Regions from separate parts of the Listeria farberi genome, predicted to be linked through region 1. Evidence: predicted binding sites of a transcription regulator. Region 1 holds the regulator's gene; each other region holds the start of a gene.

Region 1 (3,287 bases):
TTCATTTTAGCACTCGACACATTAGAGTGCTAATACAGTTATTATGATACCAAACTGAATAAAAATTGCAAGCAAAAACGTTTAAAAAACAGAAGAATTCTTATTTGCGGTAAAGCTAGATAACGAGTACAATAAGGAGAGCTATTTCCGCTTGCTCGAAGGAATTTAGCCGAAGTTTGTTTTTAGAAAGGATGCGTATTTTTTGGCTAAACGTTATATTACAATTGTATTAGTTTATTTATTATTATTATTTTCTGCGTCTGTTGGGATTCCAGTTGTTCAACATCTTTTACTTAGTACGACATCCCTTTCTCAAGAAGATGCTGCATCGTATGGAATGGTTATTTGGTCGATATTCTCTAATCTATTATCACTTGCGATTATTATTCCGATGCTCTACAGGAAACCGAAAGAAAATAAAATAGAACTTGGAGAAAAAACGAAACCGCTTCTGAGTATTGTTTGGATTATTGGAGGTGTCATTGGATTATACGTGGCACAAATTATTTGTAGTATTATTATTACAATGATTTCTGGGGATTTAAGTAATTCTGCAAATACGGAATTACTAGTTGATTTAACTAGATCAGCACCTATCTTCTTGATTTTCATTTCTGTTCTTGGGCCAATTTTAGAAGAGCTTGTCTTTAGAAAAGTAGTTTTTGGTGGACTAAGTAATGTGATGAATATTCATGTAGCTGCGGTTATTAGTTCGCTTTTCTTTGGATTACTTCACGGAGATATCTCCTTTTTACTTACTTATTTTGTTATCGGGCTAATTCTTTGTTTTCTTTATACGAAAACGAAACGAATTGCCGTTTCGATGGGTGCACATATTTTAATGAATACCATTGTTTTGCTCGTGAGTCTTGGAATCATTGGAGGATAATATGAAAAATTCATTGATAAAGCAAAGTTTTCTTTATTTTGCGCTTGGTCTTGTATTTGTCTATTTCGTTATTGTTCGAGTGGCTGAGTATGGTTATGACCTTGTTGCCTATATACTCATACTAATGATGTTAATTGATTTTGGTATTGGTATTGGCCTTATTATCACTGGGCTTAAAAGACGTAAAAAAAACCTGTAGAAAGTAAGTGTTGCTTACCTTCTACAGGTTTTTTTATTCTGTTTTCGCTGGATAGTTTTCTAGGAAATAGATTAACGTTTGTAATTCTGTTGTAAGATCGATATGGTGTACACGAACTTGTTTTGGAACGCTAATACGAGCTGGTGTAAAGTTTAGAATACCTTTCACATCTGCTTCGATTAAACGATCTACTGTTACTTGAGCTTCATCAGCTGGAACTGTCAAAATAACTACTTCCACACCATTTTCACGAACAATTTCTTCCATATCATTTAAGTGATAAATTGGAATGTCTTGTTGAACACTACCTACTTTCGCTGGATCCACATCAAATGCAGCAACGATTTTGATATTATTATTTTTCATGAAATTATAATGTAATAATGCTGTACCAAGGTTACCTACCCCAATTAGTGCAACATTTGTCTGTTTGTCTTGACTAAGTGTTTTACTGAAAAAGTCGAGTATGTAAGAAACGTTATACCCGTATCCTTTCTTACCTAAAGCGCCAAAGTACGAAAAATCACGTCGTATAGTCGCTGAATCAACTTTCACCGCTTCACTTAATTCCGCAGATGATACTCGTTCCTTACCTGATTCATCTAGGTATTTCAAGTAACGATGATATAATGGTAAGCGTTTTGCTGTCGCTTGTGGAATTTTTGTTGTTTCCTCCATCATGCCTTCTGTCCCTTCTTCTTTTAAATTTTTTCTGAAGTTGAAGCTGTTGTGAACTGTACTTCCTTTCACATGCTTGCTTATATACTATAAACATTTCACAAGGAATGCACAAACTTTTTGCTCATGATTTTCAAGCAATAGTTTGTCCTGCAAAATATCTAGTGTTTTCCTTCTTTTCCATTCTACGCTAAAATCACAAATAATGCGAGTGTTTTCACAATCTATCTTCTACGTGAAGCTTTTCTTCTCTCATTGCGATTACTTGGCTTTTAAGATAAACTAGTAAGGAGAACGTTCGAGGAGAGAGATTATGATATTATTACAAGTTCAGCAAATTTCTAAATTCTTCGGTGCAGAAGTTATTTTAGATAATATTAAATTAGAAGTAAAAACAGGCGACCGCATTGCCCTAGTTGGTCGAAATGGTGCAGGTAAATCTACCTTACTTAAAATTATCGCTGGAAAAATGAGTTATGATAGCGGAACTATTTCCAAACCTAAAAGTGTCGAAATCGGCTATTTGGCTCAAAATACCGGCCTTGAATCCACGAAAACCATTTGGAATGAAATGTTAAGTGTTTTTGATTCGCTTAGAAAAATGGAAGCAGATTTACGCAAAATGGAGCTCCGTCTCGGGGAACCTGAGCTTTATAATAATCCGGAAAAATATCAAGCATTGATGACCGATTATGATACCTTACAACATACTTTTAAAGAAGTTGGCGGGTATACGTATGAAGCAGAAATACGCTCCGTTTTAAACGGTTTGCGCTTTTATCCAGAAGATTATGAAGTAGAAATTGCCTCACTCAGTGGTGGGCAAAAAACAAGGCTTGCACTGGCTAAGTTATTACTCGCGAAACAGGATATTCTTGTTCTCGATGAACCGACAAACCATTTAGATATTGAAACATTAGCTTGGCTAGAAACCTATTTGCAAAACTATCATGGTTCTTTACTTATCGTTTCTCATGACCGCTATTTCTTAGATAAAGTCGTTAACCAAGTATACGAAATTAGTCGCACAAAAATTGATCACTATAAAGGAAATTACAGTTCATTTGTTAGTCAAAAACAAGCAAAACTAGAACAGATGTGGAAAGAATTCGATAAACAACAAAAACAAATTTCTAAGCTAGAAGATTTTGTCGCAAGAAATATCGTTCGTGCTTCTACAACGAAACGAGCTCAAAGTAGAAGAAAACAATTGGAAAAAATGGATGTACTCGCTCGACCTCAAGGCGATGAAAAAGCGGCTCATTTTGGCTTCCAATTTGAAAAGCAAACTGGTAAAGATGTTTTAATGGTAGATGAATTAAGTATTGGTTACACAAAAGACAAGCGCATTGCTTCCAATCTAACGTTCGAAATGAAACGTCAAGATAGTCTAGCGCTCGTTGGTCCAAACGGAATCGGTAAATCTACCCTTCTTAAAACACTCATTCGCGATATTCCAGCTCTTAGCGGTGAATTCCATTTTGGAGCAGGTGTCAAAATCGGTTACTATGACCAAGAACA
Region 2 (3,287 bases), on a different contig from region 1:
CGCGTTGAAGTAATTCCTCTGCTTCAGGTAAATTGTTAATATGATTGCTATATATCTGCCACCCCATGGATTTTGTTAAATCATAATCACTTTCAATCCACTTCTTAGCGAAAAGGAGCGCGTCGTTTCGTTTGGTCACAAGCGATGAAAGTCCGGAAGTTAACATAGTCCAAGTTTCTCGAAAAGCAATATTCCACTTTTCGATTTGTTCGGTAGTTACTTTGTTTGGGTCAATCGCAAGTAAGCCGAGATAAATTAAGTCACTATTATTTGATTCAATTAGTTCCACTGCGAGATCGTGATTTTTATTTAATTTTTCGCGACGGATTATTTTCTTTAAGTCACCAATTTTTAAACCGTAAAGTTCTAATGTTTCCGGGCAGCCGTGGTTTCGGAAAATTTTAATGGTGTTTTGGTTTTCTAAGGCTTGCAGTTCAGTGTTTAATTGGTTAAAAGTAATCATGTGCGCCCTCCTCTCGAATAAATTAAGTATAACAAAAAAAGCATGCAAAGTCGCATGCTTTTAAGGTTTAAGAATATTAGTCGATTTGTTTCATTGCGTCGTCTAGAACTTTTTTAAGTGTATCTGCTGAATTTTTCATTTGTTCTTTTTCTTTATCGTTTAAGTTCATTTCAACAATGTGGCGGACGCCTTGACGGTTAACGACTGCTGGTGCGCCGATATAAATGTCATTCATACCATAGTGGCCATCTAAATAAACAGAAAGTGGTAAAATCGCATTTTCATTATTTAGAATTGCTTTGGTAATACGAGCAAGGGCGGCAGCGACACCGTAAAATGTAGCGCCTTTTTTATTAATGATTTCATAAGCTGCATCACGAACGCTTACGAAAATAGTATCCATAGCACCTTGTTCGTCTTCGCTAATCCATTCGGCAATTGGAAGCCCCCCAACTGTTGTATGACTCCATGCAGGGAATTCTGTGTCACCGTGTTCGCCAAGGATATAGCCATGGACGTTACGAGCATCCACTTTTAAGTAATCTGCAATGGACATACGGAAACGTGCTGTATCAAGGCTTGTTCCTGAACCGATAACACGTTCTTTCGGAAGGCCTGAGAATTTCCATGTAGCATAAGTCAGGATGTCTACTGGGTTAGAGGCGATTAAGAAGATACCATCAAATCCGCTAGCCATAACTTCATCCACTATACCTTTCATGATTTTAATATTGCGGTTTACTAGGTCTAAACGAGTTTCACCAGGTTTTTGTGCGGTTCCGGCAGTGACGACAACTAAGTCCGCATCATGGCAGTCGCTATAATTTGCTGAGTATATTTTCTTCGGTGTGGAAAATGGAACAGCGTGACTTAAATCCATTGCATCCCCAATTGTTCTGTCTTTATCTATGTCAATAATGCCGAATTCTTGTCCGATACTTAAGTTTACACAAGCAAATGCATAACTAGAGCCAACTGCTCCGTCGCCAACTAAAATAATTTTTTGATGATCTTTCATTTCGAATTCCTCCTATAAAAAATCTATTTACTAGTACAGTATAACATGAATTTTTCATTTGTGAAGCATTGAACGTCCTAAATTTAAAAAAGTTGTTATAATGAATTCGTGAAAACGCTATAGTACAGTTTGAAAGCGTCTGCATTACGTGAGGTTCGCTATTTTCTGTTTACCTTTTATTGAGAATTATAAACCTTACAAACCAAAACAAGGCTATTCCTTTGTTTTGCTATTTTTCTAAAGGGTAGATATAATATAGATGTACCAAAATTGAATGAGTGGAGTGATTTTTTATGGCAACAACATTAGAGGTCCAGAAAAGAGAAACAACGCAACATTCAGAAGTAACGAGATTGCGTAGTGAAGGAAAAGTACCTGGAATTATTTATGGTTACAAATCGGAAAATGTTCCAGTTTCCGTTGATTCTTTGGAATTAATCAAAGCAGTTCGTGATAATGGTCGTAACGCCGTATTTTCAGTTACTGTGGACGGCAAGAAATTAAATGTTTTATTACATGAATATCAAGTAGATCCGTTAAAAGATGTATTAGTGCATGTTGATTTACTAGCGGTTGATATGAATGAAGAAGTTGAGACAGATGTTCGTGTGGTATTAGTTGGTGATGCTCCAGGTGTTAAAGCTGGCGGCGTACTTCAACAAATTATCCATGACGTAAAAGTTTCGGCAACACCAGAAAAATTACCAGAAACAATTGAGTTAGACATTTCTTCATTAGAAATCGGTGATGTTTTAACAACGAACGACCTTCCGGAAAACAAAGATTATGTTGTGCAAGCTGAAGAAGAAGAAACAGTAGTAACTGTATCTGCTCCTCGTGCTGAAGAAGAACCAACGACTACGGAAGCGCCTGAACCAGAAGCTGTACATGGTAAAGATGAAGAACCTGTTGAATAATTTCTAATAAATAAGGATGGAAGATTCGCATTTGTTTGCGATATCTTCCATTTTTTTTGTTATAATAGTTTCGAGAAGGAGGCGTTTATATGCTTGATAAGTCAGTACCACATATTTCTGTTGTTATGGTTAATCATGATGCTACAAATTATCCGGAATTTTGTTTGCCGGCAGGATATTCTTTTTGCTTTTATAAAGAGGGGTTAGAAGAAGATTGGTGTAAACTACAAGTTGAAACTGGTCAAGTCCCATCAATGGATAGTATTCGCGCTCGTTTTGAAACGGAATTTGGAAATGAAAAAGAAAAATTAGCCAAGCGTTGTGTCTTTGTAGAGGCGCCAAATGGTGAAATTATTGGAACGGCGATGCTTTGGGACGGAAATACATTCGGCAAAATGGAAAGCCGGATTCACTGGGTTGCAGTGCTTGACTCCCACGGCGGAAAAGGTATCGCAAAAGCCTTATTATCCAAAATTCTCGGCCTGAATAAAAGCAAATTTGTCTATTTAACAACGCAAACAGGTAGCTATCAAGCCATCTATTTATATAAAAAATTTGGTTTTGAAAAATACATTGGAAAAATACCGGAAAATTGGAAAACAGTCAATTTTCAAGAGGAAAACGAAACAGCGTGGCAAATTATCGAAAATAAAATTGCTGAATACCAAGCATAGTTGGAAAACTTTCAACCAAGTGAAATCCATGTTATAATCAAAAAAACATCGAAACAAAAACCAGTTCATTCGTGAAGTGGTTTCGTTCATGTAAGGAGAAGCTTTTATGAAATTAATCGCAGGACTCGGAAACCCGGGTAAAAAATACGAACGTACCCGGCATAATGTCGGTTTTATGGTAGTGGATGAGCTGAGTTTTCGCCATCAAACTCCTT
Region 3 (3,287 bases), on a different contig from region 1:
AGAAGCTAAAGCACCTTTAGTATCGCGGCCATGCATTGGATTCGCACCTGGTGCAAATGGTTCGCCTGCGCGACGTCCGTCTGGTGTGTTACCAGTTTTCTTACCATAAACCACGTTGGACGTGATTGTAAGAACAGAAGTTGTGTGTACTGCATCACGGTAAGTTTTATGTTTTCTAACTTTTGTCATAAATGTTTTTAGAAGTTCAACTGCAATCTCATCTACACGGTCATCATTGTTTCCGTATTTAGGATATTCGCCTTCGATTTCATAATCAACCACGATACCGTCTTCATCACGAATTGGACGAACAGTAGCATATTTAATAGCAGATAAGGAGTCAGCTGCAACGGAAAGTCCAGCAATACCAGTTGCCATTGTACGTAATACTTCTGTATCATGTAAAGCCATTTCAATACGTTCGTAAGCATATTTATCATGCATATAATGAATAACATTTAGTGTGTTAAGGTAAAGTTCTGCAATCCATTCCATCATTGCATCATATTTTTCCATTACTTCTTTGTAATCTAATACGTCGCCTTCCACTGGACGATAAGCAGGTCCAACTTGTGCTTTAGATTTTTCATCGACACCACCATTGATTGCATAAAGAAGAGTTTTAGCAAGGTTGGCACGAGCACCAAAGAATTGCATTTGTTTACCTACACGCATTGCGGATACACAACATGCGATTGCATAGTCATCTCCCCATTTAGGGCGCATAACATCGTCATTTTCATATTGAATAGCAGATGTTTTGATAGACATTTTTGCACAGAATTTCTTAAATCCTGATGGCAAATGAGTGGACCAAAGTACAGTTAAGTTTGGTTCTGGAGCAGGTCCTAAGTTATCTAATGTGTGTAAGAAACGGAAGGAGTTTTTCGTTACAAGTGGAACGCCTTCTTCTGTAATACCACCAATGGATTCAGTAACCCAAGTTGGATCTCCAGAGAATAATTCATTGTAATCTGGTGTACGAGCAAATTTTACAAGACGTAATTTCATGATGAAGTGGTCAACAATTTCTTGTGCTTCTTCTTCTGTAATTAGGCCATTGCGTAAATCACGTTCTACATAAATATCAAGGAATGTAGATGTACGTCCTAAGCTCATTGCAGCACCATTTTGTTCTTTAATTGCTGCTAAGTAACCAAGGTATAACCATTGGAATGCTTCTTGAGCAGTTTTAGCTGGACGCCCAAGATCGAAACCATGTTTTTCGCCTAGTACTTTTAATTCACCTAGAGCACGGATTTGTTCGTTAAGTTCTTCACGTTGACGAATAACATCATCACTCATAGTACGTAAACCTGTGTTATTTAAATCTTGTTTCTTTTGATTAATTAAGAAGTCAACTCCGTAAAGTGCAACACGACGGTAGTCACCAATAATACGTCCACGACCATAAGCATCTGGAAGACCAGTGATTACGCCTGATTTACGAGCCGCACGCATTTCTGCTGTGTAAGCATCGAATACACCTTGGTTATGCGTTTTGCGGTATTCAGAAAAAATATGGCTAATTTCCTCATCCACTTTAAAACCATAAGATTCAGCTGCAACTTCTGCCATACGGATTCCACCAAATGGTTGTAAAGCGCGTTTGAAAGGTACATCCGTTTGAACACCAACAACTTTTTCTAAGTCTTTGTTTAAATACCCTGGGTCATGTGAAGTGATAGTAGAAACGATTTTGGTATCCATATCCAGTACGCCACCGTTTTCACGTTCTTTTTTAGTTAGGTCCATTACTTGATCCCAAAGTTTTGTAGTTGCTTCGGTTGGGCCAACTAAGAATGTGTCGTCACCGTCATATAAGCGATAGTTTTTTAAGATAAAGTCACGTACATCTACTTCTTGTTGCCAGTTACCACCTGCGAATTCATACCATTGTTCAGTCATCATATAACCTCCATTTATTGTTCAATCTCGAGCGTGCTTTTTTGAGCAAACTAATTTACAAATAATCTACACTGTTATCATAACATATTCTCCAAAAAATGCTACAGTTTTGTGCAATATTTTTCAAACTTTTTTATGAATTTTTTGTGTCATCCCCTTTCAAAATCGCCAAAACTCCTTTTATAATGCGGATTAGCCACTTTATCATTATTCTAATTTTATTTTGATTTTAATTCTTTATTTTTACTGTATTACTTCAAATACCGAGTTCTGTTATGGTACAGATTTAGTTTTAGCTCTTTATATAAAACAGTTAGAAAACGCTTAATCTATTGCACGCCAATACCTTAACCATTTATATAGCGTTTTCATTGTTTTTCATGAAAATAGCTAAGTCGCTATTAAAACGGCGACTTAGCTATTTTTTTACCATAAATGTTTATTAGATGTTGTAACAGCAATTGCACCACTAGCAATTACTTCATCCACTTGCTTCGTTGTCTCAATTAATCCCCCAGCAATAACCGGAATGTGTAGCTTTTGGGTCATTTTTTTGACTTGTTCTGGAATGACCCCAGGCAAAAGTTCAATGCAATCAGGCTGTACTTTTTGAATTAGAGCCACGCCTTTATTATAAGCGCTAGAATCTATCATAAATAATCGCTGAATGGCAAGCATTTTATGTTGTTTTGCTTTCATAATAGCATTTCCTCTTGTAGAAATAATACCATCTGGGCAAATTTCTTTACATAAGAAATCAATTGCATAGTCATCATTTTTTAAACCATTGACTAAATCAGCGTGTAGCAAAACTTTTTTCCCGCCAGCTTGTGCAAATTTTACTAAAGCTTTAAGCTGAGCAACATGAGTCTCGAGCATCACCATATAAGTCAAATCAAGCTCTAGTATCTTTTCCATGTCTTTTTGATTATGTGCAGCTGGGATAATTGATTGACCAGAAAATGGTAACTCCAATTGTATTCCTCCTCTTTTACATGACACGTTTAAACATTTTTTCGAGTTCGTAAGTTGAATATTGAATAATAACTGGGCGACCATGAGGACAAGTGAATGGATCGCTCGCTTCTCTAAGTGTGTCAAGAAGGGCTTCCATATCTTGCATAGTTAAATAGTGATTAGCTTTTATTGATTTTTTACAACTCATCATAATTGCGGTATCTTCTCTTAATTTATGAATACTTATACTTGGTGCTGATAAGGCTTCATCGATAATTTCGCGAAGCATTTCCTCTTCTTGGTCTTTTGGAAACCATGTGGGATGTGCGCGAATAATAAAGCTATTTTGTCCGAAGTTTTCAAGAAAAACACCAACTTCTTCTAATTTCACTTTTTGTTCTTCAAGTCGAACATATTCGTCT

Evidence for each region. The regulator Rex, encoded in region 1, represses fermentation and respiration genes when NADH is low (regulators of the CRP and FNR family bind a similar motif). The targets are predictions, from matches to a motif close to TTGTGAAATATTTCACAA.
Region 2: the regulator Rex is predicted to act here: its motif matches at 1,540-1,557, upstream of HCB38_RS10815 (L-lactate dehydrogenase).
Region 3: the regulator Rex is predicted to act here: its motif matches at 2,018-2,035, upstream of pflB (formate C-acetyltransferase).

What each region holds. Positions count from the first base shown of each region.
Region 1 covers NZ_JAARZL010000002.1:62,646-65,932, reverse strand. The annotation lists gene HCB38_RS07925 (CPBP family intramembrane glutamic endopeptidase) at 203-889, shown strand; partial or broken gene HCB38_RS07920 (DUF4305 domain-containing protein) at 891-1,095, shown strand; gene HCB38_RS07915 (redox-sensing transcriptional repressor Rex) at 1,122-1,769, opposite strand; gene HCB38_RS07910 (ABC-F family ATP-binding cassette domain-containing protein) at 2,080-3,287, shown strand, end outside.
Region 2 covers NZ_JAARZL010000003.1:298,713-301,999, forward strand. The annotation lists gene HCB38_RS10810 (DNA alkylation repair protein) at 1-463, opposite strand, end outside; gene HCB38_RS10815 (L-lactate dehydrogenase) at 540-1,481, opposite strand; gene HCB38_RS10820 (50S ribosomal protein L25/general stress protein Ctc) at 1,775-2,398, shown strand; gene HCB38_RS10825 (GNAT family N-acetyltransferase) at 2,488-3,072, shown strand; gene pth (aminoacyl-tRNA hydrolase) at 3,179-3,287, shown strand, end outside.
Region 3 covers NZ_JAARZL010000001.1:1,181,679-1,184,965, reverse strand. The annotation lists gene pflB (formate C-acetyltransferase) at 1-1,908, opposite strand, end outside; gene HCB38_RS05920 (glycerol-3-phosphate responsive antiterminator) at 2,335-2,883, opposite strand; gene mutL (DNA mismatch repair endonuclease MutL) at 2,900-3,287, opposite strand, start outside.